3 regions of the Arthrobacter sp. B3I4 genome follow, and region 3 is predicted to be linked to each of the others. Evidence: predicted binding sites of a transcription regulator. Region 3 holds the regulator's gene; each other region holds the start of a gene.
What was found. The regulator LexA, encoded in region 3, represses DNA repair genes until DNA is damaged. The targets are predictions, from matches to a motif close to TCGAACANNTGTTCGA.

Region 1: uvrA (excinuclease ABC subunit UvrA) is a predicted target of LexA. The motif match lies at 3,679-3,694, and genes of this name have one in related genera.
Region 2: QFZ61_RS12855 (LexA family transcriptional regulator) is a predicted target of LexA. The motif match lies at 1,965-1,980, and genes of this name have one in related genera.

The regions. Positions count from the first base shown of each region.
Region 1 covers NZ_JAUSYK010000001.1:2,651,589-2,661,119, reverse strand. Annotated here, with positions in the region: gene QFZ61_RS12660 (ABC transporter ATP-binding protein) at 1-1,286, shown strand, start outside; gene QFZ61_RS12655 (ABC transporter ATP-binding protein) at 1,379-3,217, shown strand; gene QFZ61_RS12650 (GntR family transcriptional regulator) at 3,214-3,606, shown strand; gene uvrA (excinuclease ABC subunit UvrA) at 3,709-6,681, shown strand; gene QFZ61_RS12640 (1-acyl-sn-glycerol-3-phosphate acyltransferase) at 6,867-7,535, shown strand; gene uvrC (excinuclease ABC subunit UvrC) at 7,604-9,531, shown strand, end outside.
Region 2 covers NZ_JAUSYK010000001.1:2,696,842-2,706,372, reverse strand. Annotated here, with positions in the region: gene QFZ61_RS12865 (BTAD domain-containing putative transcriptional regulator) at 1-186, shown strand, start outside; gene QFZ61_RS12860 (Y-family DNA polymerase) at 235-1,527, opposite strand; gene QFZ61_RS12855 (LexA family transcriptional regulator) at 1,520-1,951, opposite strand; gene QFZ61_RS12850 (hypothetical protein) at 2,070-3,011, opposite strand; gene QFZ61_RS12845 (GNAT family N-acetyltransferase) at 3,088-3,621, opposite strand; gene QFZ61_RS12840 (L-threonylcarbamoyladenylate synthase) at 3,658-4,278, opposite strand; gene QFZ61_RS12835 (XdhC family protein) at 4,306-5,433, opposite strand; gene QFZ61_RS12830 (SRPBCC family protein) at 5,443-6,318, opposite strand; gene QFZ61_RS12825 (VWA domain-containing protein) at 6,330-7,661, opposite strand; gene QFZ61_RS12820 (MoxR family ATPase) at 7,654-8,577, opposite strand; gene QFZ61_RS12815 (nucleotidyltransferase family protein) at 8,574-9,203, opposite strand; gene QFZ61_RS12810 (XdhC family protein) at 9,187-9,531, opposite strand, start outside.
Region 3 covers NZ_JAUSYK010000001.1:3,079,681-3,089,211, forward strand. Annotated here, with positions in the region: gene priA (bifunctional 1-(5-phosphoribosyl)-5-((5-phosphoribosylamino)methylideneamino)imidazole-4-carboxamide isomerase/phosphoribosylanthranilate isomerase PriA) at 1-655, opposite strand, end outside; gene QFZ61_RS14545 (hypothetical protein) at 705-863, opposite strand; gene hisH (imidazole glycerol phosphate synthase subunit HisH) at 864-1,619, opposite strand; gene hisB (imidazoleglycerol-phosphate dehydratase HisB) at 1,616-2,236, opposite strand; gene QFZ61_RS14560 (histidinol-phosphate transaminase) at 2,304-3,422, opposite strand; gene QFZ61_RS14565 (LysM peptidoglycan-binding domain-containing protein) at 3,479-3,841, opposite strand; gene lexA (transcriptional repressor LexA) at 4,254-5,003, shown strand; gene QFZ61_RS14575 (ATP-dependent DNA helicase) at 5,137-7,242, opposite strand; gene hflX (GTPase HflX) at 7,235-8,818, opposite strand; gene QFZ61_RS14585 (class I SAM-dependent methyltransferase) at 9,388-9,531, shown strand, end outside.

The sequences.
Region 1 (9,531 bases), 430 kb from region 3:
TGGTCCTCATCGTGCGCCGGCTCATCCCGCTCTACCGGCAGGGCCAGGACCTGATCGACCGGACCGGCCGCGTGCTCCGGGAACAGATCATCGGCGCCCACGTCATCCGCGGCTTCGTCCGGCAGGACCACGAGATCCGCCGCTTTGACGCTGCCAACAAGGAGCTCACCCGGAACAACCTGGACTCCGCGCTGCTGGTCGCCGGCATGAACCCGATGATCATGGTGGTGGTCAACCTGTCCTCCGTCGCAGTGGTCTGGTTCGGCGGCCACCGGATCCAGGCCGGGGACATGCGCCTGGGTGCCCTCACCGCGTTCATCGCCTACATCCTGCAGATTCTGATCGCCATCATGATGGCCATGTACGTCCTCACGACGGCGCCGCGTGCTGCCGCCTGCGCCGAACGCATCCAGGCTGTCCTGGCCACCGTGCCCTCAATCGGCAGTCCGGCCGCCACCGGGAGCCCGTCCGCCACTCGGAGCCCGCCCGCGACCGGGAGTCGGGAACCGGACGGCGCCCCGCGTGCGCAGAGCCCCGCGCCTGCCGGCACTGTGGAGTTCCGCGGCGTGGCGTTCGCCTACCCGGGGGCAGAGGCTCCGGTCCTGGCCGGAGTCAGCTTCACCGCCGCGCCGGGAACCACGACGGCGATCGTCGGCGCCACTGGCAGCGGCAAAACCACGCTGCTGAACCTGCTGCCGCGGCTGCTGGATCCGACGGCAGGCACCATCAGCATCGGCGGCCGCGACGTCCGTTCGCTGCCGCTGGCGTCGCTGCGCAGCCTGATTGCCCTCGTTCCACAGCACTCCTACCTTTTCTCCGGGACGGTGGCGGAGAACCTGCGGGTCGGCGGCCCGGACGCGGGCGAGGCAGAGCTGTGGCGCGTGCTGGAGGCAGCCCAGGCCGCCGACTTCGTCCGGGACCTGGCCGGGGGACTCGACGCTCCGGTCAGCCAGGGGGGCACCAACTTCTCCGGCGGCCAGCGGCAGCGCCTGTGCATCGCCCGGGCGCTGCTGCGGCCGGGTCCCGTCTACGTCTTTGATGACAGCTTCTCCGCCCTGGACTACGGCACCGACCGGCGCCTGCGCGGCGCGCTGGAACGGCTGCTCCTCGGGGCCACGTTGCTGGTCGTCGCCGAGCGGGTCTCCAGCATCGTGGATGCGGACTTGATCCTGGTGCTGGAGGACGGGCAGCTGGTCGCGCAGGGCACCCACGAGGCGCTGCTGGAGTCCTCGCCGACCTACCAGGCCATCGCCGCCTCGCAGCTCGTTGTGGAGGAAACCCTGTGACCGCAGGCCCAGCAGCGCCGGGCCGGGGCGCTTCCGGAACGTGGCTGATCGCCGCACGGCTGCTGGGGCTTCTCCGGCCGGTGCGGCTCCGGATGGCCGCCGCGCTTGCCGCGACCTGCGGCTTTGCTGCCCTGAACGTCGCGGCACCCAAATACCTCGGGGACGCCACCGACGTCGTGGTGAAAAGCGTGGTGGGCGGGACCTTTGACGAACAGAAGCTCGGCCTCCTGCTGCTCGCGGTGGCGCTGATGTACCTGGGCGCCTCGCTGTTCAGCTGGATCCAGGGTGCGCTGACCGCGACGGCCGTGCAGCGGCTCAGCTACGGGCTGCGCGCCGCGGTGGAACGGAAACTGCATGTGCTGCCGTTCAGCCATTTCGACGACCAGCACCGCGGGGACGTGCTGAGCCGGGCCACCAGCGACGTCGACAACGTCTCCCAGGCCCTCAACCAACTGCTGAACCAGCTGATCATGTCGGTGCTGATGCTCTCCGGCGCCCTCGCCATGATGGTCTGGCTGTCCCCGCTGCTGGCCCTGGTGGCGCTGGCCTCGGTTCCGCTCTCCACCTGGATCACCGTGCTCGTGGCGCGGAAATCACAGGCCCATTTCACCGAACAGTGGGCCAGTACCGGCACCCTGCACTCACACCTCGAAGAGTTCTTCACCGGGCACGAGGTGATCAAGGCCTTCGGGCGGCAGGACGCCGCCGCGGCAACCTTTGCGGACAGCAACCACCGGCTCTTCCGGGCAGCGTCCAGCGCCCAGTACCTGTCCGGCGTCGTGCAGCCCCTGATGATCTTCGTTTCCAACCTTAACTACATCGCGGTCGCGGTGATCGGTGCGCTGCAGGTCATCGCCGGTGCCATGACTGTCGGCGGTGTGCAGGCCTTCATCCAGTTCAGCCGGCTCTTCAGCCAGCCGATGGGCCAGATCGGCGGGATGCTCACCCTGATGCAGTCCTGCCTGGCTTCCGCCGATCGAGTCTTTGGATTGCTGGACGCCCCGGAGATCCCCGACGACGCGGGAATCTACGACGGCGCCGCGGGAATCCCCGACGACGCCGCGGGAATCCCCGACGACGCCGCGGGAATCCCGGCCGGCGCCGCGGGAATCCCGGCCGGCACCGTGCGCCCCAGCGGGAGAGCCGGGGGGAGTGCCGGCTCGGCTCCCGGCCGCGTCACCTTTGAACGGGTGAGCTTCGGCTACCGCGCCGGCGACCCCGTGGTGCAGGACCTCTCCTTCGTCGTCGAACCCGGCCAGACCGTGGCGATCGTAGGCCATACGGGGGCCGGCAAGACCACGGTGGTCAATTTGTTGATGCGCTTCTACGAACTGGACGGCGGCCGGATCACGGTCGACGGCGCGGACATCGCCGGGCTGCCGCGGGACCGGCTCCGGTCCGTCTTCGGGACCGTGATGCAGGAAGCCTGGCTCTTCACCGGCACCATCCGGGAAAACATCGAATACGGCCGGCCCGGCGCCAGCGACGCCGAGATCACCGCCGCGGCGCAGGCAAGCCACGTTGACCAGTTCGTCCGTGCCCTGCCGGCCGGCTACGCGACGGTGCTGGGCAACGACGGTGACTCGCTCAGCCGCGGCCAGCGCCAGCTCATTTCGATTGCCCGCACGCACCTGGCCGGCCGGAGCATCCTGATCCTCGACGAAGCGACCAGCTCCGTGGACAGCCGCACGGAAGTGCAGATCCGGGAGGCGATGACCGCGCTGCGGCAGGGCAGGACAAGCTTCGTGATCGCGCACCGTTTGTCCACGGTCCGGGACGCTGATCTAATTCTCGTTATGGACCACGGACGGATTGCCGAACAGGGGAACCACCAGGAGCTGATGGCCTCCCGGGGGGTATACACGGAGCTTTACCGCGCCCAGTTCGCCGGCCGCGAACAACCCGAGGGCATTCTGGAGCCGGAACTGTGACATCGGACGCGAACCGGACCCGGCCGTTCCCCGGCAACTGGAAACCCAACGCCGAAAGCTCGGTGCCGCTGTTCGAGCAGCTCCGGCTCCATATCATCGAGCGGGCCGACGACGGCACCCTCGCGCCGGGGACGAGGCTCCCGGCGGTCCGCAGCCTCGCAGCCGGGCTTGGCGTCGCGCCGCACACCGTGGCGCGCGCCTACAAGGAGCTGGAAGCTGCCGGAGTCGTGGCCACGCAGGGCAGGAATGGCACTGTTGTGTGCGCCCGGGACGAGGCGTGGGGTTCCCTCGCGGCCGCCGCGGCGCAGTTCGCCAGCGCCGCCCAAGCCCAGGGCGCCAGCTTCGCCGAGGCGGTCCAACTGCTGGCCGCCGCCTACGACCGGCACTGACCATTGGCCGCTAACCATTGGCACCTGAATAAACGCGTTCGCCATTAGCACATTCGCCGCCCGAATGGAGATTCGAAGAAGTTTTCGATTAGCATTGGAGGCGTGCCTAAAGCCGTAGCTGAAGAACCCGCCGTCGATATCCAGCCCCTTGCCATGCCGGTACCGGCCGAAAAAACGGCCACCCGCCGGCCCTCCGGCCCCGCCTCACCGGGTGCGGAGCTGGTCCGCCCCGACCTCTCCCGCCTGGTCGTTAAGGGCGCGCGGGAACACAACCTGCGCAACGTCGACCTGGACCTGCCCCGCGACGCCATGATCGTCTTTACCGGCCTGTCCGGTTCCGGGAAGTCATCGCTGGCCTTCGACACCATCTTCGCTGAAGGCCAGCGGCGCTACGTCGAGTCGCTCTCGGCGTACGCCCGCCAGTTCCTGGGCCAGGTGGACAAACCCGACGTCGACTTCATCGAAGGCCTGTCACCGGCGGTGTCCATCGACCAGAAATCCACCAGCAAGAATCCGCGCTCCACGGTGGGCACGATCACCGAGATTTATGACTACATGCGCCTGCTGTGGGCCAGGGTGGGACGCCCGCACTGCCCGGTCTGCGGTGAACCGGTCACCAAGCAGACCCCGCAGCAAATCGTCGACCAGCTCCTCGAACTGCCCGACGGCACCCGCTTCCAGGTCCTGGCGCCGGTGGTGCGCGGCCGCAAGGGCGAGTTCGTCGATCTCTTCAAGGAGCTGACCGCCAAGGGCTACTCCCGGGCCAGGGTGGACGAAAAACTGATCCAGCTCAGCGACCCGCCGAAGCTCGGCAAGCAGTTCAAGCACACCATTGAGGTGGTGGTGGACCGCCTCGTGGTCAAGGAAGGCATCAGCCAGCGCCTGACCGACTCGGTGGAAACCGCCCTCGGCCTGGCCGAGGGCCGCGTGCTGGCCGAATTCGTCGACCTGGACGCGGATGACCCGGAGCGGATCCGGGCGTTCTCCGAACACCTCGCCTGCCCCAATGAGCACCCGCTCGCGATCGACGAGATCGAGCCGCGTTCCTTCTCCTTCAACAACCCCTTCGGCGCCTGCTCCGCCTGCTCCGGCATCGGCACCAAGCTCGAGGTCGATGAGGAACTCCTCATCCCCAACCCGGAGCTGTCCCTGTCCGAGGGCGCCATCGCACCGTGGTCGCTCGGCACCGCCACCACCGAGTACTGGAACCGGCTGCTCAGCGGACTGGCGAAGGACATCGGCTTCTCCATGACCACCCCGTGGGAGAAGCTTTCCAAGGATGCGCGGCAGACCGTGCTGCACGGCAAGGACCACAAGGTCGTGGTGCAGTACCGCAACCGCTTCGGCCGGGAGCGCAAATACAGCACCGGCTTCGAGGGCGTGGTCCAGTATGTGCACCGCAAGCACACCGAGACCGATTCGGACTCCGCCAGGGACCGCTATGAGGAGTACATGCGGCAGGTCCCGTGCCCGGCCTGCAACGGTGCCCGCCTGAACCCGGCGTCGCTGTCGGTCCTGATCAACGGCAAATCCATCGCCGAGGTCGCCGGACTGCCGATGCGCGAATGCGCCCGCTTCCTGGACACCCTGGTCCTCACCGGCCGCGAGGCCCAGATCGCGCACCAGGTGCTCAAGGAAATCCAGGCCCGCCTGACCTTCCTGCTCGACGTCGGCCTGGAGTACCTCAACCTCGAACGGCCCTCCGGCACGCTGTCCGGCGGCGAGGCGCAGCGCATCCGCCTCGCCACCCAGATTGGTTCCGGGCTCGTCGGCGTCCTTTACGTCCTCGACGAGCCCTCGATCGGCCTGCACCAGCGCGACAACCGCCGCCTGATCGAGACCCTCACCCGGCTCCGCGACCTCGGCAACACCCTGATCGTGGTGGAGCACGACGAGGACACCATCCAGGAAGCCGACTGGGTCGTGGACATCGGACCCGGCGCCGGCGAGCACGGCGGCAAGGTCGTGCACTCCGGCTCCTACCAGGACCTGCTGAAGAACACCGAATCGCTGACCGGTGACTACCTGTCCGGCCGAAAGTCCATCGCGGTGCCCAAAAAGCGCCGCAAGTACGACAAGAAGCGTGAACTGAAGGTCGTCGGCGCCAAGGAAAACAACCTCCTCAACGTCGACGCCGCCTTCCCGCTGGGGCTGTTCACCGCCGTGACCGGCGTCAGCGGCTCGGGCAAATCCACCCTGGTCAACGAGATCCTCTACAAGGTGCTCGCCAACAAGCTCAACGGCGCCAAGCAGGTCGCCGGCCGGCACAAGAGCATCCAGGGCCTCGAGCACCTGGACAAGGTGGTGCACGTCGACCAGAGCCCGATCGGCCGCACCCCGCGCTCCAACCCGGCCACCTACACCGGTGTCTTCGACCACATCCGGAAACTCTTTGCCGAGACCACCGAAGCGAAAGTCCGGGGCTACCAGCCCGGCCGGTTCTCCTTCAACGTCAAGGGCGGCCGCTGCGAAGCCTGCTCCGGCGACGGCACGCTGAAGATCGAGATGAACTTCCTGCCGGACGTGTACGTGCCGTGCGAGGTGTGCCACGGCGCCCGGTACAACCGCGAAACACTCGAGGTCCACTACAAGGGCAAGACCATCGCGGACGTGCTGAACATGCCGATCGAGGAAGGCGCGGAGTTCTTCGCGGCGTTCTCACCCATCGCCCGGCACCTGCGCACCCTGGTCGACGTCGGGCTCGGCTACGTGCGGCTCGGCCAGCCGGCCACCACCCTGTCCGGCGGCGAGGCGCAGCGCGTGAAGCTGGCCGCCGAGCTGCAGAAGCGTTCCAACGGCCGCAGCATCTACGTGCTCGACGAGCCCACCACCGGGCTGCACTTCGAGGACATCCGCAAACTGCTGATGGTCCTGCAGGGCCTGGTGGAAAAGGGCAACACCGTCATCACGATCGAGCACAACCTCGACGTCATCAAGAGCGCTGACTGGATCGTGGACCTCGGGCCCGACGGCGGCTCCGGCGGCGGCCGGATCGTCGCCTCCGGCACGCCCGAGCAGGTGGCCAAGTCAAAGGACAGCCACACCGCGGCGTTCCTCGCCGAAATCCTCAGCTAAGGACCACCGATATATGCCGCAGCGGGAATGCGGTTTTCCCGCTGCGGCCGGCTCGTGAGAAACTACACCGGTGAATACGCCAGATTGCCGGAGCCGCTGCCGGGCCGCCGGGATGCGCCGCAGTAGGCTGGGGCAGGCCCGGCCCCTGACCACCGACGCCCCGCAGCTGAATGAGGTGCACACTATTGGCAATGTTTGACGCGATCCGCTGGACGACGCGCGGGCTCATTTCCTCGACCTGCCGTCCCACCGTGATCGGCCTCGAGAACGTGCCCGCCGAGGGCCCCTTCATCGTGGCGCCGAACCACCTCTCCTTCCTGGACAGCGTGATCGTCCAGGCCTTGATGCCCCGCCCGGTGGCCTTCTTCGCCAAGGCGGAGTACTTCACCACAGGCGGCGCCAAAGGCCGGATGATGAAATCGTTCTTCGAGGCCGTGGGCTCCATCCCGGTGGAGCGCGGCGAACAGGCGGCGAGCGTCCAGGCCCTGAAGACGCTGCTGGACATTCTCGAGGCCGGCAAGGGCGTCGGAATCTACCCGGAAGGCACCCGGTCCCGGGACGGCATCCTGTACCGCGGCCGCACCGGCGTCGGCTGGCTCGCCCTCACCACGGGCGCCCCGGTCATCCCGGTGGGCCTGATCGGTACCGAAAACCTGCAGCCGGCGGACAGCAACAAGGTCAGGCCGCAGCACTTCACCATGAAGGTCGGCGAGCCGCTCTACTTCGACCGCACCGGCCCGGACCACTCGCTGCCCGCGCGGCGCCAGGTCACCGACCGGATCATGGACGCCATCGCCGAACTCAGCGGCCAGCAGCGGGCCACCACGTACAACCAGAGCAAGAGCGTCGACTGACCAGGGCACCCCGGCCGGGGCGCCGGCCGCGGCTCGGTTCCCCGCCGTCGGCTCAGTAGAATAGACCAGTGGCAAATCCAGCTAGTTACCGTCCCCGGACCGGGGAGATCCCGACCAACCCGGGCGTGTACCGCTTCCGCGACCCGCACGGGCGGGTCATCTATGTGGGCAAGGCCAAAAACCTCCGCTCCCGGCTGAACTCCTACTTTGCCAACCCCTCCGGCCTGCTGCCCAAGACCCACGCGATGGTGCACACCGCCAGCAGCGTGGAATGGACCGTCGTCGGCAGCGAACTGGAATCCCTCCAGCTCGAGTACACCTGGATCAAGGAATTCAAGCCGCGGTTCAACGTCATGTTCCGCGACGACAAGTCCTACCCCTATCTCGCCGTCACAATGGGGGAGAAGTACCCCCGGGTGCAGGTCCTGCGCGGGGAACGGCGCAAGGGCACCCGGTACTTCGGCCCGTACACGGCCGGGGCTATCCGCGACACCATGGACACCCTGCTCCGGGTCTTCCCGGTCCGCAGCTGCAGCGCCGGGGTCTTCAAACGCGCCGAAGCCAGCGGCCGGCCCTGCCTGCTGGGCTACATCGACAAATGCGCCGCGCCCTGCGTGGGCCGGATCTCGCCGGAGGACCACCGCGGCCTGGCCGAGGACTTTTGCGCCTTCATGGGCGGCGAAGCGAAGCGCTTCGTGTCCCGGCTGGAAAAGGACATGGCCGCCGCCGTGGCGAAACTCGATTACGAACGCGCCGCCCGCGTCCGCGACGACATCGTCGCGCTGAAGAAAGTGTTCGAACGCAACGCGGTGGTCCTGGCCGAGGACACCGACGCCGACGTCTTCGCCCTGCACGAGGACGAACTGGAAGCCGCGGTCCAGGTCTTCCACGTCCGCGGCGGCCGGATCCGGGGCCAGCGCGGCTGGGTCGTCGAAAAAGTCGAAGACACCACCACCCCGGACCTGGTCGAACACCTGCTCCAGCAGGTCTACGGCGAAGAGGGCGAGAACCAGGGCAGGTTGCCCCGGGAGGTGCTGGTCCCGGCAGAACCGAGCAACGCCGAGGAGCTTGGCCAGTGGCTCAGCGGGCTGCGCGGCGCGCGGGTGGACATCCGGGTGCCGCAGCGCGGCGACAAGGCCGCCCTGCTCTCCACCGTGCGGGACAACGCCGAACACGCCCTCAAACTGCACAAGTCCCGGCGCGCCGGCGACATCACCGTGCGCTCCCAGGCCCTGCAGGAGTTGCAGGAGGCGCTGGACCTTCCTGTCGCACTGCTGCGGATCGAGTGCTTCGACATTTCCCACGTCCAGGGCACCAACGTGGTCGGTTCCATGGTGGTGGTCGAGGACGGCCTGCCCAAGAAATCCGACTACCGCAAGTTCTCGGTCACCGGCGCCGCCGCAAACGACGACACCGCGGCCATGCACGACGTACTGACGCGCCGCTTCCGGCACTACCTCGACGACCAGGCGGCGCAGGCCGCGGCTGCGGCGAAACCGGCACACCAGGCGGCGCTGGAGGCCGCTACCGCCGCGGTCCTGGCGGACACGACGACGCCGGCCCCGCGGGCGAAGTTCGCCTACCCGCCCAACCTGGTCGTCGTCGACGGCGGCAAGCCCCAGGTCAATGCGGCGGCGCGCGCCCTGGCGGAACTGGGCATCGACGACGTCTTCGTCGTGGGACTCGCCAAGCGCCTCGAAGAGGTGTGGCTGCCGGACAGCGACTTCCCGGTGATCCTGCCGCGCGCCTCCGCCGGGCTGTACCTGCTCCAGCGGATCCGCGACGAAGCCCACCGCTTCGCCATCACCTTCCACCGGCAAAAGCGTGGCAAGGCCATGACCGTTTCCGCCCTCGACGGCGTCCCTGGCCTCGGCGACTCCAAGCGCAAGGCGCTGCTGAACCAGTTCGGCTCGGTGAAGAGCATCAAGGCCGCCAGCGTCGAGGAACTCACCGCCGCCAAGGGCATCGGCCCCGCCCTGGCCGGTGCCATCGTCCG
Region 2 (9,531 bases), 380 kb from region 3:
CAAGGCGCCGGAGGGCAGGGCGCCGGAGGGCGCGACGCCGGGCAAGGTGACGGCGGCGAAGGAACCGGCGGGCAAGGAACCGCTGGGCGGGGCGCCGTCCAGCACCGGGCGGCGGAGCGCCGGCTGCACGAGGACGCCAGCCGGATCCTGGATTCCTTCCTGCAACGGGTCCGCGCGGCGGTCTGACCGTGGACACCGCGGCCGGCGGCTGCGGGTGGCTGTCGGTTGGGCCTGTCAGGCGGCCTTCACCACGGGCAGCTCGTCCCAGTGCGTTGTGTAGCGCGGGGACAGCATGTCGCGCTTCATCGTCCAGTCGGGACCGCCGCGGATGCCTGCATGGCCGAGGCCGATGGAACCCCTGCCGTATTTACGGCCGACCTCTTCCAGCAGCGGGCCGATGCCGCGTTCCTCATGCGGGTTCTCGAAGACGGCCAACGGTGCCTGGTTGGCGGTCGGGCGCAGATCGGTGACCATGATGCCCGCCCGCGCGTACTTCACGCCGTCCTCGATCCGGGGGAGCAAGGCATAGGCCGCCCGGGCCAGCAAGAGCGGGTCCGCGGTGGGCATCGGCAACCGGACGCAGGCGGACGGATGCGAGCTGTCCCGCGGGTTGTAGTAGGACGTTGCTGCGAAGGCGGTCAGGACTTTGGCCTGCAAACCGTGTCGAGCGAGCCGGGCGCTGGCTTGCTGGGCGTAGATCCCCAGGACCTGGCGGATTCCGGCCGCAGAGTTGATGGGGGTCGCGAAGGACCGGCTGAAAATCAGCTGGTCCCGGATTGCGCGCTCCTCTTCGAGCGGAATGCAGGCTGTACCACCCAGCTCCAGAACGGTGCGCATCAGCACCACCGAGAAGCGCTCGCGGATCCGAACCGGGTCCGCCCGTGCGAGGTCTAGGACGGTTTGGATTCCAAGTGCGTTCAGGCGCTTCGTGAGCCGGGTCGAAATTCCCCACAGTTCGATGACGGAAAGACCGGCCATGAGCCTGTCCCGCATTTCCGGCGGAATTGAGTCCCAGTGGCACACACCGTCGAACGCCGGGTTGTGCTTGGCCCACTTGTTCGCAAGCTTCGCCAGGGTTTTGGTGCCGGCGATGCCCACGCAGACCGGAACTCCAACATTGCGGCGGACCGCAGTCTTCATGGCGTGCCCGAGCCGGAGCAGCTCCTCGGGGCTGCCGCGCACACCAAGGAAAGCTTCGTCGATGCTGTAAACCTCCAGCCAGGCCGAATACCGGCCCAGCAGCTCCATAACGCGGGCGCTGATGTCCCCATAGAGCTCGTAGTTGCTGGACTTGGCAACCAGCCCCCATTCCTTTGCCCGGGGTGCAAGCTTGAACCACGGTTCACCCAGCGGGATGCCGAGGGCCTTCGCCTCGGCCGAGCGGGTGACCGCGCAACCGTCATTGTTGGACAGCACCACCACCGGCCGGCCCTCCAAGGAGGGATCGAAGGCCCGCTCCGCGCTGGCGTAAAAGCAGTTCACGTCCACGAGCGCTATGCTGCCGCTGCCAAAGCCGGAGTCAGACATGGTGCAGGCAGCGGGTGGCGACACCCCAGATGACAAGGTCAGACAGAGCCGCCACCGCAATGTCCGGATAGCGCGGGTTGTCCGCCTGCAAAATCACGCCGGAACCACTGATGCGCAGGCGCTTGACGGTCAATTCGCCGTCGAGGACGGCGACGACGACGGACCCGTCGCGGGGCTCCAGCGCCCGGTTGACGATGAGCTCGTCCCCGTCGCTGATGCCCGCGCCCTCCATCGAATCCCCGGACACCCTGACGACGTAGGTGCTGGTGATGTCCTTGATCAGGTGCTCATTAAGGTCGATCCGGCCCTCAAAGTAGTCCTGAGCCGGCGAGGGATACCCCGCCGCGACGGGCACCGGCGAGATCAGGACCGAGAGAAGGGAGGTGCCCGCGTCTATCACGCGGGGTCCGATGATTACGCCCACAACACACCTTAGTTCGAATATATGTTCGAATAAAAGTGTAGCCCCGGGGGCCGACTTTTAACCCGACCTTGTCCGATGGTCGCCGGTGCACGACCACCGAACCCGCGAGGGCGGTGGTTTAGCGTCCGGTCAGACTGACGAAGTACTCCTGCTGGACCGCGCGACGGTCCAGCTTCCGGGCAGTGCGCATTGAGGGCTGGTTCTCCGCGTGGATCTGGCCCCACACGGTGTCCGCACCCGAGCGTTGACCTGCCAGGAATGAAGACTGCACCGCGGCAGCCAGACCCCTGCCACGGAGGCGCTTCGACAGGAGGATGTCCAGCATGCAGAGGGCACGTCGGCCAAAGAGCGGGGAGATCGTGGCAGCCGCCAATCCCGCGAAGCCGTGGTCGTCCCGAAGCGACATCAACAGGCCCTGGTCCGCCGCCTCTTGAAGCCCCTCCAGGTCGGACTCCGAGACGAACGGGGCAAGTCCCGGGGCGTCTGACCGCCACGCCTGATGTTCGTGCTGGTAGTCGGGGAACACCTCACCCGCCGCTTCCGGCCAGGAGATCGTCAAAAACCCGGGCAGGTCCCGCTCGCCAGTTCGTGTTGCCGCGCTCAGGGACCCGGCCATGCATGTTGCCCAGCTCTCTGCGTCTAATTCTTCGAGGCCTGGCTGCTCCCAAAATGTAAAGCCACGCAGGTCAACGCCACGGTAGGCCCCGCTCACCTGGGCGGCCAACGCGTTAACGGCCGATAGGCCGTTCACCCGGGCAGTAGTCTTGACCGCCACGAACGGGAAGTCCGGATCGAGGTTGCGGTATCTGAGGCCTGAAACCACGGTGCGCTCATCGCTGGTTTCAAGCAGCCGCTCGGTCATGTCTTCAACGCTTACTTTGACGCCAAGCCGGGCAATCCTGGCCGCCGCCACGTTCGGAGACGCAAGAGTGGCGAGGGACCCGACGTCGTCGATCTCTGCCTGCTCCGCTTCCTCGGCGTCGAACCCCGCAGGAAGGTATTCCAAGACGGGGCGGGCAAACGCGGCGAGCTGGTGGTCCGGCAGTCCAAAGGGGTTCATTGATCCCTAGGCTACTGGAGCTGACCAGCTGAAAGAGGGAGCTATTCGTTCAAAAGCTACTCCGCAGGTAACCCGGCTAAGGTGCAGCAGCTGAGGCGGGATCGATCCAGTAGCGCCGCTTGCCGTTGCGGGTGTCCTCATAGGCGCCGCCGTTCCGTTCGATGGTCGCCCGGGAGGCCGCGTTCTCCTCGTCGCAGGTGAGAAGAACCCGCGGGATCCCCAGATCGCGGGCAAGCGGCAGGGCGGCGGCGAGGGCCTTCGCTGCATGACCGCGTCGCCGCGCGGAAGGCCTCACGCTGTAGCCGATGTGGCCCCCTTCGTTGAGCAGGAAGTCGTTCAGCTCATGCCTGATGGCCAGTGAACCGAGGAATGAGTCACCTTCCACGATCCACAGGTAGGTGCACGGCACGTAGCCCGGCTTCCGCGGGCTTTCCGGCAAAGCATCGTCGAGGAGGGCTTGGACGAAGCGTCGGAACGTCCCGGCGTCGCTGAGTTCTTGCAGGTCCCAGTCCTCCGCGCCCGCGCCGTCCCTGTGGGCGCCCTCAAATTCCGCCGAGCCTTCCAGCCATGAGGAGTGATAGCTGACGTCGGGTGCGATAAGCAGAGGCATCAGATGATCGTACGGGAGGGCGCTCCTATTCCTTCGCTACTCGAACCGGGACGGGTCGCCCATGCCGCGGCGCACTACCTCCGCGACGCCGCTGGAGAAATCAATGACCGTCGTCGGCTCCGCCCCGCAGTCGCCGGAATCGATGACGGCGTCGACCACGTGGTCGAGCCGCTCCTTGATCTCCCAGCCCTGGGTCAACGGCTCCTCTTCGTCCGGCAGCAGCAGCGTGCTCGACAGCAGCGGCTCGCCGAGTTCGGCCAGGAGCGCCTGGACCACCTTGTGGTCGGGGATACGGACGCCCACAGTCTTCTTTTTCGGATGGAGGAGCCGCTTCGGGACCTCCTTGGTGGCCGGCAGGATGAAGGTGTAGCTTCCGGGGGTCACGGCCTTGATGCTGCGGAACACGTCATTGTCGATCTGCACGAACTGGCCGAGCTGGGCGAAATCCTTGCATACCAGGGTGAAGTGGTGCTTGTCGTCGAGATGCCGGATGGCGCGGATCCTGTCCAGCGCCTCGCGGTTCCCCAGTTGGGCGCCGAGGGCGTAGCAGGAGTCGGTGGGATAAGCGATCAGTCCGCCGGACTTGAGCAGTTCCACCGCCTGGGTGATGGAACGCGGTTGCGGGTTGTCGGGGTGCACATCCAGGAATCTCGCCATGGCACGAGCTTACGCCCGGCCCTCGCCTCAAAGGGCCTCGTCGTGGTGGATCCGCTCGTCCAGGAACCGCAGAGGCTCGCCGCTGCCGCTCCACTGCTTGGCGATGATTTCAGCGGCGATGGACACCGCGGTCTCTTCCGGCGTCCGCGCGCCGAGGTCCAGGCCCACCGGGCTGTGGAGGCTGGAGAGCGCGTCCCCGCTGAGGCCGGCTTCGCGCAGGCGCCGGATGCGGTCCTCATGGGTCCGGCGTGAGCCCATGGCGCCAACAAACGCCACCGGATTCCCGCGCAGGGCCACCTCCAGGAGCGGTATGTCGAATTTTGGATCGTGCGTGAGGACGCAGATGACGGTCCTTTCATCCACCAGCCCGCGGTCCTGCTGTCCGGCGAGATAGCGGTGCGGCCACTCGTTGACCACCTCCGCGGCCTCGGGGAACCGGGCCGGGGTGGCGAAGACGGCGCGGGCGTCACACACGGTCACCCGGTAGCCCAGGAAAGTGCCCAGCCTTGCCAGCGCCGAAGCGAAGTCGATGGCGCCGAAGACGAGCATCCGCGGCGGCGGGGCGTAGCTGCTGAAGAAGACCCGCATACCGCTGTCCAGCCGTTCACCATCCGGCCCGTAGCTCAGGACGCCGGTCCGGCCAGCGGCAAGGTAGCCAAGGGTGTCGTCGCCGACTGCGAGGTTGGCACGCTCCGAGCCAAGGTTCCCTTCAACACCATCCGGCCGCACCACCAGGTGCCGTCCCAGCCAACTGTTGTCCGGGTGCTCAATGACCGTGGCGACTCCCACCCGTTTGCCGTCGGCGAGGTCCTGCCGGACGCGGTCGAGTTCGGCGAAGCGTTCCTGCGAGACCGGTTCGACGAAGATGTCAATGATGCCGCCGCAGGTCAATCCGACGGCGAACGCGTCGTCGTCGCTGATGCCGTACCGCACCAGCACCGGGATGCCGTCGTCCATCACCTGGGTGGCCAGGTCGTAGACGGCGCCCTCGACGCAGCCTCCGGACACCGAACCGACGGCCTCGCCGCCGGCGGTGACCAGCATGGCCGCCCCCGGCAGCCGGGGGGCGGACTTGAAGGTGCTCACCACGGTGGCAAGCCCGGCAGTCTCGCCCTGCTGCCAGCCCGGCAGGATGGCCGCCAGAACGTCCCGCATCGGATATCCCTACAGCCTTCCGCAAAGACGGAGCAGCCGGAACGCGGACCGCCGCCCCGCCCAATAGGCCAGGACGGCCACGGCCGCAACCAGGCCGGCTACCTTCCCCGGGCTGGAAAGCTGGTCGACGGCGATGCCCCGGGCGAGGGTGAAAGCGTCGAGACTCCCGGCCGGCGACGGTTGCCCGGGAAGCGGGGACGGTGACGGCGGCGGTGACGGCGACGGAAGCGGGGACGGGGACGGTGACGGGGTCGGTGGTTCGGGAACCGGTGACGGCGACGGCGGTTCCGCCGACGCCGCTGGCGCGGGGGACGGTGCCGCCGTCGTCCCGGTCCCCGCTCCGGCACCTCCGGACGCCGCGCTCGCCGGTCCTGGTGCCGCCGTCGTCCCGGTCCCTGCCGCCGTGTGTTCTTGTTGGCCTGGTCCGGTCCCTGCCCCGGGTTCGGCAAGCATGGCCTGCAGGTTGCCGGCGAAGATTCCCATCATTTGCTCCGTGACGCTCCCGATCACGCTTTTGCCCATCGCTGCCGCCTTGCCCGACAGTGCCAGCTCCGCGTTGACGGTCCCGCGCGTCGTGGTCCCGTCTTCGGTCAAGGCCAGCGTCACCGTGGCGTCGGCGGTGCCCTGGCCGCGGGTCTCCTGGGCCTTGCCGCCCAGCACCGCGCGGTGATCGGCGGCGTTCCGCTCCAAGACGGTGAGCAGCCCCCGGTATTGCATGTTGACCGGGCCCAGTTTGACCGTCATCCCGACCTGGTAGGCGTCGTCGGAGAGCTTGTTCAGGATCCGGGCGCCCGGCAGGCAGCCGGCTACCCGTTCAAAGTCCATCAGGGTCTCCCAGACCTTCTCGATCGGGGCGACCACCGCGAAACTGCTGTCGATCTGCATTGAGCTGCTCCTTAATCTTCCGATCCCTGGTCTACGGAGGTGTGGGCCTTGGGCGCATTGCCTTCAGGGGGCATGTCTTTCGCTGCTGGGTCCGACCGGCCGGCGGGGAGCCGGCAGGGGGCGGCATCCCGGATGGCGTCCGCCACTTCCGCCAAGGCGTCATAGCTGTGGCCGCTGACGAAAGCGTCACAAAACGGCAGCGCCGCGGCCATCCCGCCGGCCAGTGGCCGGTAGCCGGGTGCTGCCTTGCGGGGGTTCACCCAGACCACCCGATGGGCGAGCCGGCGTAACCGGGCCATCTGGACGCCGACTTGCTCCGGTTCTTCCTGCGCCCAGCCGTCGGAGAAGACCACCACCACAGCTCCCCGCGCCAGTCCGCGGCGTCCGTGTTCATCCACGAAATGCCGGATGCTCTCGGCCATTCTTGTGCCGCTGGCCCAGTCCGGTGCGGTGGCCGCCGCCCGGGCCAGTGCCAGATCCGGATCGCGTTGCCCAAGTTGCCGGGTCAGACGGGTCAGCCGTGTGGCGAAAACAAAGGCTTCGGCCCCGGAGTTGGCCACGGCGCCCTGCAGCAGCGCCAAAAAGATCCGGGAGTACGGATCCATTGAGCCGGACACGTCGCACAACAGCACGAGTTTGCGCCGCTGCTCCCGGCGTCGGGCGTACAGCAGTGTGGGGGAGTCGGACCCGAGGCGGCGGGCGGCCCGAACCGTGGCCCGGATGTCGAGCCGTGCGGTGCTGCGCGGGGAGGTGCGGATGCGCCGGCTCAGGCGCACAGGCGTTGCCAGCAGGACCCGGGCCGCCAGCCGGCGGATCTCTGCAGCTTCCGCCTCGGAAAGCGCCGCAAAGTCCATGCCGTGCAAGTGCTCCTCGGCGGATGCCATCGCCAGGACGGCCTCACGTTCGAGGCCGGTGGCGGTCCCGGTGTCATCTCCGGCCGAGGCAACCGCGGGATGGGACCGTTCTGGCCCGCCGGCCGGCTCGGTCGCGCGGCGGCTTTCCGCGGCAGGCCGGGCAAGTGCACTGCCGGTAGCAGGCGGGGCCGGGACCGGCTGCCCCGCGCCGCGGTCCAGCGCGGCGGCCGGATCGAAACCGCCGCCGAAAACCCTGGCAAAGACGGCGTCGAACACCGGCACCTGCTCACGGCTGGAAACCAACACAACCCGCAGGCTCCAGTACAGCCGCTGCGAACCGGTCGGCGGAACCAGCTGCAGCGCCTGGGCGAGCCGGGCCGCCCGGTCGGGGGAGCACGACAGGCCCGCTGCCCGCAGCGCCGTGAGAAAGGCCGCGGCGAACGATGCAGCCTCCACGACGGGCGCGCCCGCCCGCGTCGGGTCACTCATCTGGTCCGCCGATCAGCCGGGCCGCGCCCCGGGCGTTCACCAGTTCCAGATCGTCCCGGTTCTTGATGATGGAACCCCAGGTTTGTTCGGCCGTCGCGGCGTCGATCCGGTTGATGCCCAGCACCGCGAGCGCTGAAACCCAGTCGATGGCCTCGGCGATCCCGGGCGGTTTGGCCAGGTCCAGGGTTCGCAGCCGGGTGATGACAGCAGCGGCCTGCAACGCCATCGGTCCGCTACTGGCCGGCACCCGGCGCCGCACAATCTCGGCGATACGGGCAGGCCCCGGGTAGTCGATCCAGTGGTAGAGGCACCGGCGGGTAAGAGCGTCGTGGAGGTCCCGGGTGCGGTTGGACGTCAGGACAACTATGGGGGGATGGGTGGCCCGGATCGTGCCCAGTTCGGGGATCGTGACGGCGGCTTCGGCCAGCAGTTCGAAGGTGAATGCCTCGAACTCCGCGTCGGCACGGTCGATCTCATCCAGCAACAGCACGGCCGGCCGCGGCCCCGGGTGTTCAATGGCCTGCAACAGGGGCCGGCGCAGCAGGTACTGCGGGCCGAACAGTTCAGCCTCGCTGACCTCGGCATCGCGCGCCTCCGCCAGCCGGATCCCGAGCAGCTGGCGCTGGTGGTTCCACTCGTAGAGCGCCTCACCCGAATCGATTCCCTCATAGCACTGCAGCCGGTACAGCGGGGTGTCCAGCAGCTGGGCCAGCATCTTCGCGGCCTCAGTCTTGCCCACCCCGGCCTCGCCCTCCAGCAGGATGGGCTGCGGCAGCCGGAGCGCGAGGAAGAGCGCGGTGGCGAGCCCGGCGTCGGCGAGGTAATCCTGCCGGTCCAGGGCCGCCATCAGCGACGGAACGTCGGGGACCCGCCGCTGCACCTCTGCCTCGGCCCCCGCCCGGGCCGCGGCGCTCACCGCGCCCCCTGCAGCTCTGCCAGTACGCGCCGGTAGTCCTCCTCGGTGTCGACATCAAGCGGGACCCGGCCCGGCGTCGGGACCTCGACGACGTCGTCCGCCCGTTGCTCCAGCAGCTTCCACACGGCTTTGTCCCCATGCGTCCCGGCCAGGTCCGGCAGCAGCGCGCTGCTGAACGCGAGCGGATGGCCCACCCCGTCGTCGTAACGGCACACCGCGGCCGCCGGCCCCTCCGGCGCGGCGAGCGCCCGCAGCAGCGGCGGCACACTCTCGGCCCGGGCACCCGGCTGGTCGCCCAGCAACAGCACCACCGCCCTGGTCTCCGGCCGCAGCACTGCCAGCGCGGCCGTAATGGAGGACGAACATCCCTGCCCGTAGTCCGGGTTCAGGACCACCTCGCAGCCGGCGGTGTCCACGGCGGCCAGCACCGCGGCGGCGGACCCGCCCAGCGCCAGCACGGTCTGGGCGAAGCCGCAACGCCGGGCGGTTCCGATCGCGGCATCGAGCAGCACCCCGTTCCCGTAGGGCAGCAACTGCTTGGGCCGGCCCAGGCGCTGCGACGATCCGGCGGCCAGGATGATGGCGGCGGTGCCGGCAAGGAGCGGCGGTTCAGACACTGAGGGCATAGCGCTCCGGATCCTTGCGGAAGGCCGTACGGCAGCCGGAGGAGCAGAAGTACACAGTGGTGCCGTTGTACTCAGCGTGCAGGGACGATTCGACTGCGGGCACGGACATGCCGCATACGGGGTCCACGGCGGTTCCCGGCTGCGGGGCGGACGGGGCGGAAACCCCGGCTGCCTGATCGCCTTCCCGCGCACCATCCTTGGCGGCGGTCCGGGCGGCGGCCCGGGCCGCGGCCCGTTCCTGGACCAGCTGGGCCAGGATGGACAGGGCGATTTCCCCGGGCGTGCGCGCGCCCAACTGCAGGCCCGCGGGGGTGTACACCCGCGAGCG
Region 3 (9,531 bases):
GAACCAGGGAGCGGAGGACCTTGAGGTCCTCGAGGCTGGAGATGCCGCCGGAGGCCACGACGGGTTTCCCGGTCTTCTCCACCATCTGGCGCAGCAGTTCCACGTTGGGGCCCTGCAGGGTGCCGTCCTTGGTGACGTCGGTAACCACGTAGCGGGCGCAGCCGGACGCTTCGAGGCGGTCCAGGACCTCCCAGAGGTCGCCGCCTTCCTTGGTCCAGCCGCGGCCGGCAAGGGTGGTGCCGCGGACGTCGAGGCCCACGGCGATCTTGTCGCCGAAACGTTCGATCACACGGTGCGTCCACTCCGGGTTCTCCAGGGCCGCGGTGCCCAGGTTCACGCGGGCGACGCCAAGCTCCAGCGCCTTTTCCAGCGACTCGTCATCGCGCAGACCGCCGGAGAGCTCGACTTTGATGTCCAGCTGGCCGACAACCTCACGGAGCAGCCCGGCGTTGGACCCGCGGCCGAAGGCGGCGTCGAGGTCGACGAGATGGACCCATTCTGCGCCCTGCTCCTGCCAGTTGAGCGCGGCTTCCAGGGGCGTCCCGTAGCTGGTCTCACTGCCGGCTTCGCCCTGGACCAGGCGGACGGCCTGGCCGTTGACGACGTCGACGGCGGGCAGCAGCTCAAGTACCGGAAGCGGGGTTTCGGTGATCATCGTTAGGTCCTCATGGTTGGAGCGGCGGGAGCGGGTAGGGCTGCGGGACTCAGTTGCCGGGCAGCGTCAGCAGGTACGCGGCCAGCAGCGACATGCCGGCCAGGAAGTAGAACACGATCTGGACCCACAACGGGCTCTTCTGCTGCCGGAAGGAGACGCCGCCGCCGACCAGCAGGCCGGCGAGGCCCATCAGGACTAGTGACCACATTCAGGCGGTCTTTTCCGGAGCGCCGGCTGGTGCGGCGGCCTGGGTGCGGCCGCGCAGGCTGTCGACCCAGTTCTTCAGCAGGCGCGCACCGGCGTCGCCGGATTTCTCCGGGTGGAACTGGGTTGCGCAGAGCGGGCCGTTCTCCACCGCGGCGATGAACGGGGCGCCGTGTTCGGACCAGGTGACAAGCGGGGCCGCCATTCGCGGCTGGACCACGTCGAAGTCCCAGCGCTGCACGCCGTAGGAGTGCACAAAATAGAAGCGCTCATTTTCAACCCCGGCGAAGAGCGTGGAACCCTCCGGCGCGGTGACCGTGTTCCAGCCCATGTGCGGCACAACCTCTGCCGGCAGGAGTTCCACCTTGCCGGGCCACTCCCCCATGCCCTCCGCGACGGTACCGTGTTCGACACCTGCTTCGAACAGGACCTGAAGTCCGACGCAGATCCCCAGCACCGGCCGTCCGCCGGCGACACGGCGGCCGATCATGCGGATGGCGTCAACGGCCTTGAGTTCCTTCATCACGGTCTCAAAGGCCCCGACCCCGGGAACGACCAGGCCATCGGCGTTCAGCACGTCCTCGGGTTTGGAGCTCAGGATGACCTCCGCGCCGGCCCGCTCGAGGGCGCGCACGGCCGAGCGGATGTTCCCCGAACCGTAGTCGAGCACGGTGACGGTGGGCTTTCCTTCCGGGGAGGGCGGCTTCCGGGCCGCGTCCGGGTCGATGATGGCCCCGTCGCGGAGTTCCGGGCCGGTCACAACGCACCCTTGGTGGAGGGAATGCCTTCAACCCGGGGATCGGGCTCTACTGCGGCCCGGAGGGCCCGGGCGAAGGCCTTGAACTGGGCCTCGACGATGTGGTGCGGGTCCCGGCCGGCAGTGACGTTCATGTGCAGGCAGATACCGGCGTGCAAAGTGATGGCCTCGAAGACGTGCCGAGTCAGGGAACCGGTGAAGTGGCCGCCGATGAGGTGGTATTCCTGGCCCGCTGGTTCGCCGGCGTGCACCAGGTACGGCCGGCCCGAAACGTCGACGACGGCCTGCGCCAGGGCCTCGTCGAGCGGGACGGTGGCCTCGCCGAAGCGGCGGATACCGGCCTTGCTGCCCAGGGCAGTGCGGAGAACCTCGCCGAAGGTGATCGCGACATCCTCCACCGTGTGGTGGACGTCGATGTGCGTGTCGCCGGTGGCCTTGACCGTCATGTCGATCAGGGAGTGCTTGCTCAGTGCGGTCAACATGTGGTCATAGAACGGCACGGAGGTGCTGATGTCGGAGACGCCGGTGCCGTCGAGGTCGATTTCGACGAGCACCGAGGACTCGCTGGTGGTCCGTTCGAGGCGGGCGGTCCGGGCGCCGGCTGTTCCGGTGTTGCTCATGTGGGATGTCCTTTGGGAGAAGGCGGGCGCCCGCGAACGCCGGCGGTGTGCGTGTCCTGGGTTAAGTCTAGGCGGGCTGAACTTCCCGGCCGGCCAGGATCCGTTCGAGGGCCTCCAGAAACCGTGTGGTTTCGGTCTCAGTGCCGGCAGTGACGCGCAGGTGACCGGCAATACCGACATCCCGGATGAGCACGCCGGCGTCCAGCAGCCCCTGCCAGACGTCGTGCTGGTTCTCCAGGCCGCCGAAAAAGACGTAGTTGGAATCGGAGGCGGCGGGCTGCAGTCCCATGCGGGTCAGCTCGGAGACGATCCGGTCCCGTTGGCGCTTGATGTCCTCGACATCGGCCATCAGGGCCGTCCGGTGGCGCAGTGCGGCCAGGGCGGTGGCCTGGGTGATGGCGGAGAGGTGGTACGGCAGCCTGACCAGCCGGAGGGCGTCCGTGACCTCGGGTGCAGCTGCCATGTAACCAATCCGCGCACCGGCCAGGGCGAAGGCTTTGCTCATGGTCCGCGAGACGATCAGCCGCTCCCGGCCGGGCAGCAGCGTCAGGGCGCTGGGCGTGCCCTCGTGGGCGAACTCATGGTAGGCCTCGTCGACGATCACGACGGTCTGACTTGCCTCCCCTGCCTCGTACACGGCCTCGACGACGTCCAGTCCCAGGCCCGTGCCGGTGGGGTTGTTCGGGGAGCAGAGGAAGACGACGTTGGGCTGCAGCTCGCGGACCTGGCGGGCGGCGGATTCGGCACTGAGGCCGTAGTCCTCAACGCGCGCTCCAACGATGTACTCGGTGTCCGTGCCGGCAGCCAGCAGGGGGTACATCGAATACGTGGGAGGGAACCCGAGGGCGGTGCGTCCCGGGCCGCCGAAGGCCTGAAGGATCTGCTGAAGGACTTCGTTGGAGCCGTTGGCTGCCCAGATGTTGCCGGCCGTCAGACCGTGGCCAAGGTATTCAGCCAGCGCTTCGCGCAGTTCGGTGAACTCGCGGTCCGGGTACCGGTTCAGCCCGGCGGCCGCCTCGGTGACGGCTTCGGCAATGGCAGCCCGGACGTCGGCCGGGACGCCGTGGGTGTTCTCGTTGACGTTGAGCAGAATGGGGACGTCCAACTGGGGTGCGCCATAGGGGCGCAGCCCCCGCAAATTCGTCCGGAGGGGCAGTCGGTTGAGTCGCTCTAGCTGGTCGGTCACCCGTCTAGTTTAAGTGAGACCGGGCCCTGGCCTGAAACCGGGCGCTCCGCTTCCGCTTACTTGGCGGGAATGTAGAGCTGCTGGCCGGGGAGCACACGGGCAGCCCCGAGGTTGTTCAACTGCACGATATCGGCGACCACGTCCCGCGGATCGCGGTCCGGGGCGACGGTGCCGGCGATGGTCCACAGCGATTCGCCGGGCTGGACCGTCACTGTGACCGTCGGCGTGAGGGTCAAGCCCCCGGACGAATCAGCGGCCTTGGCCGGCGCGTTGAGGAAACCGGCAAGCGAGAGGATGAGGGCCGCGAGCAGGATCAGCGGCACGCCAAAGAAGACGAACCTTCCCCGGCGGGTCAAGCGCAACGGCGCCTGTTTCATTGCAGCCGCGGGTGCGGCGGGCCGGCGGGAACTTGAAACCATGGAATCGGAATTAGCGCTTACTGCTGACATGAACTGAGCCCTCCTGGACTGATCTGTGCCGCCCGGCGTACTCCTCGTACCTGCCGCCAACCGGCCGAACCATCTAACGCAAAACTTGAAAAGCTGATCGTTCGCACGCTTCGAATGCACAACCGAACGGTTACCCGAGCTCCGAACCGATTCTTCGAACACATATTCGAACCCTGCTGTTCTATTTTTAGCACCTATGAACGAACATTGTCGAGACTCACTAGAACAAATGTTTGAAAAACCCGAACGGCTGGCCTATTTTTGAAGCACAGGACAACCGCCTGGAACGATCAATAGCAGTTGACCAGCGGGGTCTGACATTTTTAGGACTGACTGGTCCCGGCACGCACGGCGGCCGGGGAAATGGAGAGGCGTGGCGAACATGGCAGCACAAGCCGCCGGCGGGAGGGCTCCCCAGCGCAGCCCTCAGACCAGCCGGGCGCCTAAGGGCCTTACCGTCCGGCAGAAGAAGATCCTGGAAACCATCCAGCGCTCCGTGACGGACAACGGCTACCCGCCCTCCATGCGTGAAATCGGCGACATCGTCGGACTCGCCAGCCTCTCCAGCGTCACCCACCAGCTCTCGCAGCTGGAGAAGCTGGGCTACCTGCGGCGGGACCCCAAGCGTCCGCGGGCCATGGAAGTACTCATGCCACTGACCCTCGACGAGGGAGCTACCAAGATTTCCGGGGCGGAGAAGTCGAGCGGCCTTCGCGCGGTGGGTGGCCGCGCCGTCTCCGAGCTGGCCAGCGCCACCGACACCGCGATGGTGCCGTTCGTCGGCCGAATCGCAGCGGGTGGACCGATCCTGGCGGACCAGGTGGTGGAGGACGTGATGCCCCTGCCGCGCTCACTGGTGGGCCACGGCGAATTGTTCATGCTCAAGGTGGCCGGTGACTCCATGATCGACGCCGCCATCTGCGACGGCGACTGGGTGGTCGTACGGCGCCAGAACGACGCCGTCAACGGCGACATCGTTGCCGCGCTGCTCGATGATGAGGCCACGGTCAAGACTTTCCGCCAGCGCGACGGCCACACCTGGCTGCTGCCGCAAAACACCCAGTACGAGCCCATACTCGGCGACCATGCAGTCATCATGGGCAAGGTCGTCTCGGTGCTGCGTTCGCTCTAGCCCTGTCGGGTGTCCCGCTAGCCGGAAGGCCGCCGTCCGCCCGGACGGCGGCCTTCCGCGTTTCGGCTGCGGCGGCCGCGGCTATTTGGCTGGCTGCCCGGCAGGCGCCTCCTTGGCGAGCCCGCGGCGGCGCCTATCTGGCTGGCTGCCGGGCGGGCGCTTCCTTGGCGAGGCGTTCGAGCGCGGCGAAGGCCACCGCGGGATCCGTGGTCGGCCAGAACGGCGGGAGCGCGGCCCGCAGGAAAGCACCGTACCGTTCAGTCGACAACCGGGAGTCAAGCACCGCTACGACGCCCTTGTCCGAGGTCGAGCGGATCAGCCGGCCGGCGCCCTGGGCCAGGCGGATGGCGGCGTGCGTGGCCGAAACACTCATAAAGCCGTTCCCGCCCGACTGCGCCACGGCGCGGGACCGTGCGGTCATCAGCGGGTCATCGGGCCGCGGGAACGGAATCCGGTCGATCACCACCAGCCGACAGGAGTTCCCGGGCACATCGACACCCTGCCAGAGCGACATGGTGCCGAACAGGCAGGTATCCGGTTCATCGGCGAACTGCTTCACGAGCGCCGTCATGGTGGACTCGCCCTGGCACAGGATGTTGAGCCCCAGCCGGGGCCGCATGGCATCGGCGGCTTCTTCGGCGGCACGCCGCGAGGAGAAGAGGCACAGGGCGCCCCCGCCGGAGGCCCGGATCAGCTTTTCGAGTTCATCCAGGGCCTCGGGGGACGTGCCCCGGCCCGGCTTGGGCAGGTGCCGGGCGACGTATAGGATGCCTTGCTTCGGATACTCAAAGGGTGAGCCGACGTCGACGCCGGTCCAGCTGGGCGCGCCGGGGCCGACCAGTCCCAGGCCGCCGGCGGCCGGCTCAAAAGCGGAACCGATGGCCAGGGTCGCCGAGGTGAGTACCACGGTGTGGTCGGCAAAAAGCCCCTCGCGCAGCCGTCCGGCGACGCTCAGCGGGGCAATGTTGATCAGGGCGGGCGCGGAGTCATCCGGCTGCGAGTACCCCTGCTGGGGATCAAAGCTGCTGTTCCGCGAGAACCACACCACTTCGCGGTTCTCCTTCGCTGCCAGCAGCCGTTCGCACAGTTCGAGGATCACCATCAGGCGGGAGCGCGCGAGCTGCCGGCCGCCGTCGGCCGTGGCGCTGCTGTCGCCCTTGGAGTCCGAGAGCGCAGCGCGGCAGGCGTCACGCAGCTGGTCGACGCAGTCGAGCTGCTCGTTGTTGAGCCCGTTGGGCATCAGGCCGCTGGGAACGCCTTCGATCGCGAGTTCAAGGTTGGCAGCGGCGTTGTTGAGCGCGTCCACCGTGATGCCGGTGTGCTTGCGGGCACCGGAGGCGGCTGCGTGCACCATGGCCACGGACAGTTGGCCGGACACGGCGCCGGTGACCCGGTCCTGCAGTTCGTGCGCTTCGTCCACCACGACGACGTCATACTCGGGCAGCACCGCCAGGCCTTCGAACGCGCTGACGGCCAGCATGGCGTGGTTGGTGACCACGACGTCGGCGTCGGCAGCGTTCTGCCGCGCGAGTTCACTGAAGCACTCGGCGGCCAGCGGGCATTTCTGCGCGCCGAGGCACTCCATGGAGGTGACGGAGACCTGCCGCCAGGCGCGGTCGGTCACGCCGGGCAGGAGCTCGTCGCGGTCCCCGGTCTGGGTGTCCTCGGCCCACTCGCGGAGCCGGACCACCTCTTTGCCGAGCTGCGAGGACGGCCCGCCCATGGCGGCAGCGAAGTGCGGCACCGAGGTGTCCTCGCCGAGGGAGAACAGCTGACCTTCGGACGGTTCCTCCGAGGGGAACCCGCCTTCGAGCTTGTGCCGGCAGACGTAATTGGAGCGGCCCTTGACCAGGGCGATCTTCACCGGCCGTTCCAGCGCCGGGGTGATGGTCTTGAGCAGCCGGGGCAGGTCGCGGCCGACGATCTGGGTCTGCAGTGCAAGGGTAGCGGTGGAAACCAGGGTCGGTTTGTCGCTGACCAGCGAATGGGCGATCAGTGGGATCAGGTAGGCCAGGGACTTGCCCGTTCCGGTTCCGGCCTGGACCAGCAGGTGGTCGCCGGTCTCGATGGCGCGGGCCACCTGCCGGGCCATCTCATGCTGGCCGTCGCGGCTCTGGCCGCCCATGCCGGCGACCGCCCGGTCGAGGAGTTCAACCACAAACTCCTCGCCGGACGCGCCGGACGCTTCCGGGTCTCCGGCCGAATCCGGTTCTGCTTCCGCCGCCGCTGGTTCAGTCATTGCTGATGAACGAGTCCAGCTCTGCGGCGAGTCCTTCGCGTACCATCACGACGGCACGGGTGCCGGTCTCCTCATGGTCGAGGCTGATGATCTCGGCGTCCGTCTCGTGCAGCTTGCTCAGCAGATCACCGCGGTCGTACGGGATCATCAGTTCCAGCTTGACGCTGGGCCGCGGGATGCCCTCGCTGATGGCTTTGAGCAGTTCCGGGATGCCTTCGCCGGTGCGGGCCGAGACGACGACGTGGCGCGGTTCGCGCTGCTTGAGCCGTTCGATCACGAACGGGTCTGCGGCGTCGGCTTTGTTCAGGACGATGATTTCCGGGACCTTGCGGGCGTCGACCTCGCTGAAGACCGCACGGACTGCCGCTATCTGCCCTTCCGGGTCAGGATGCGAGACGTCCACCACGTGCAGGATCAGGTCCGCGTCCGCGACTTCCTCCAGAGTGGAGCGGAAAGCTTCCACGAGCTGGGTAGGCAGCGAGCGGACAAAGCCCACGGTGTCGGCGAGGGTGTAGCCCAGGCCGTCCGGGGTTTCGGCTTTCCGGACGGTGGGATCCAGCGTGGCGAACAGGGCGTTCTCCACCAGGACGCCGGCGTCGGTCAGCCGGTTCAGCAGCGAGGACTTGCCCGCGTTGGTGTAGCCCGCGATTGCCACGGAGGGAACCGCATTACGGCGCCGGTTGGACCGCTTGGTTTCCCGGGCCGGCTTCATAGCGGCGATTTCGCGCCGCAGCTTGGCCATCCGGGTGCGGATCCGGCGGCGGTCCAGCTCGATCTTGGTCTCACCGGGGCCGCGAGAACCCATGCCCGCGCCGGCGCCGCCGACCTGGCCGCCGGCCTGGCGGGACATTGATTCGCCCCAGCCGCGCAGTCGCGGCAGCAGGTACTCCAGCTGGGCCAGTTCCACCTGCGCCTTGCCTTCGCGGCTCTTGGCGTGCTGGGCGAAGATGTCCAGGATCAAGGCGGTGCGGTCAATGACCTTGACCTTGACGATGTCCTCAAGGCTGCGGCGCTGGGAGGGGGCCAGTTCGGCGTCGACCACCACGGTGTCCGCACCGGTGGACATCACGATGTCCTTGAGCTCCTGGGCCTTGCCCGAGCCCAGGAAGGTGCCCGGGTCGGGCTTCGCGCGGCGCTGGACGAGGCCGTCTAGAACCTCGGAGCCGGCCGTCTCGGCGAGGGCGGCGAGCTCGCGCAGGGAATTCTCGGCGTCGGCGAGGGTGCCTTCCGTCCACAGCCCCGCGAGCACGACCCGCTCAAGGCGCAACTGCCGGTATTCGACTTCGGTGACATCTTCGAGCTCGGTCGAGAGGCCGGCGGTGCGGCGCAGGGCGCGGCGTTCCTCGAGGTCCTGCTGATCGCCGTCGTAGCCGCCGTGTTCCTCGTCCAGCCCGGAAATCGCTTGGGCCTTACCGAGAACAGCTTTGGATTCGCCGGGCTCCCCCGCGCGGGCGCTGCGTCCTACCTTCGGGGCGGGAGCGTCTTTGGAGAGAATCCGGTCAATGACAGCCTGGATTTCCGCAGGACTCATGTCCTGGGCGGCTGAATCGGATCCGGTGTTGGGCTGACTGGTCATGGTCTCCTTTGAAGAGTGTGCAATCTCAGAATAGTGCTGTTCGGTGCTTCTTGGCGCGGTATTCGCGCTGGGCTGACGACTGTCGGTCAACCGGGCCTCCTGGATAGCGGGGCGGTGGGGGCGCGCCCGGCTGGTCGGTGCACTGCCACCTTCACGCTAAAAAATGGCGTCGGCGGACGGTGCGGAGCTGTGTGGGAAGTGCGGCTGTTGAACGCCGCACGGTGTGGATACGGTCCGCCCCGGTATGGAGAGAAATCCGCGGCCGGCCCTGAAGATGCCAGCCGATGGAACTCAAAGTACAGCGCGCGCCGGTAGCGGCGGGAAAGCCGGAACGAGGGGTGCGCGGAGCGGAAGGTGAATACCTGCGTCGCTGCGGGGACGGGCGCTGCTCCCCAGTGACGTTGGAGACGAAACTGGGAAACGAAGGCCCGCGCCGGCTACTTGAAGTTCAAGATCATGTCATCAATAATAGCAGATTTTCTCCTGTTACCTTGGCGCCACAGGTCCGGCCCCGGGGGTTTTCCGGCCGGTTTCCCATAGCACCGAAGCTCAAACTAATCTGGCCAGTTATGGAGTCTGCACACTATTTCAGCGCCCAGCCCGCCGGGCCGTTTCCCCGCAAGCCCCTGGCCGTGGAGCTTGCCGGCGAACCGCGAAAGCTGCAGACGTCCTCTGGTATTTTCAGTCCGGACGGAATCGACAAGGGAACCGCT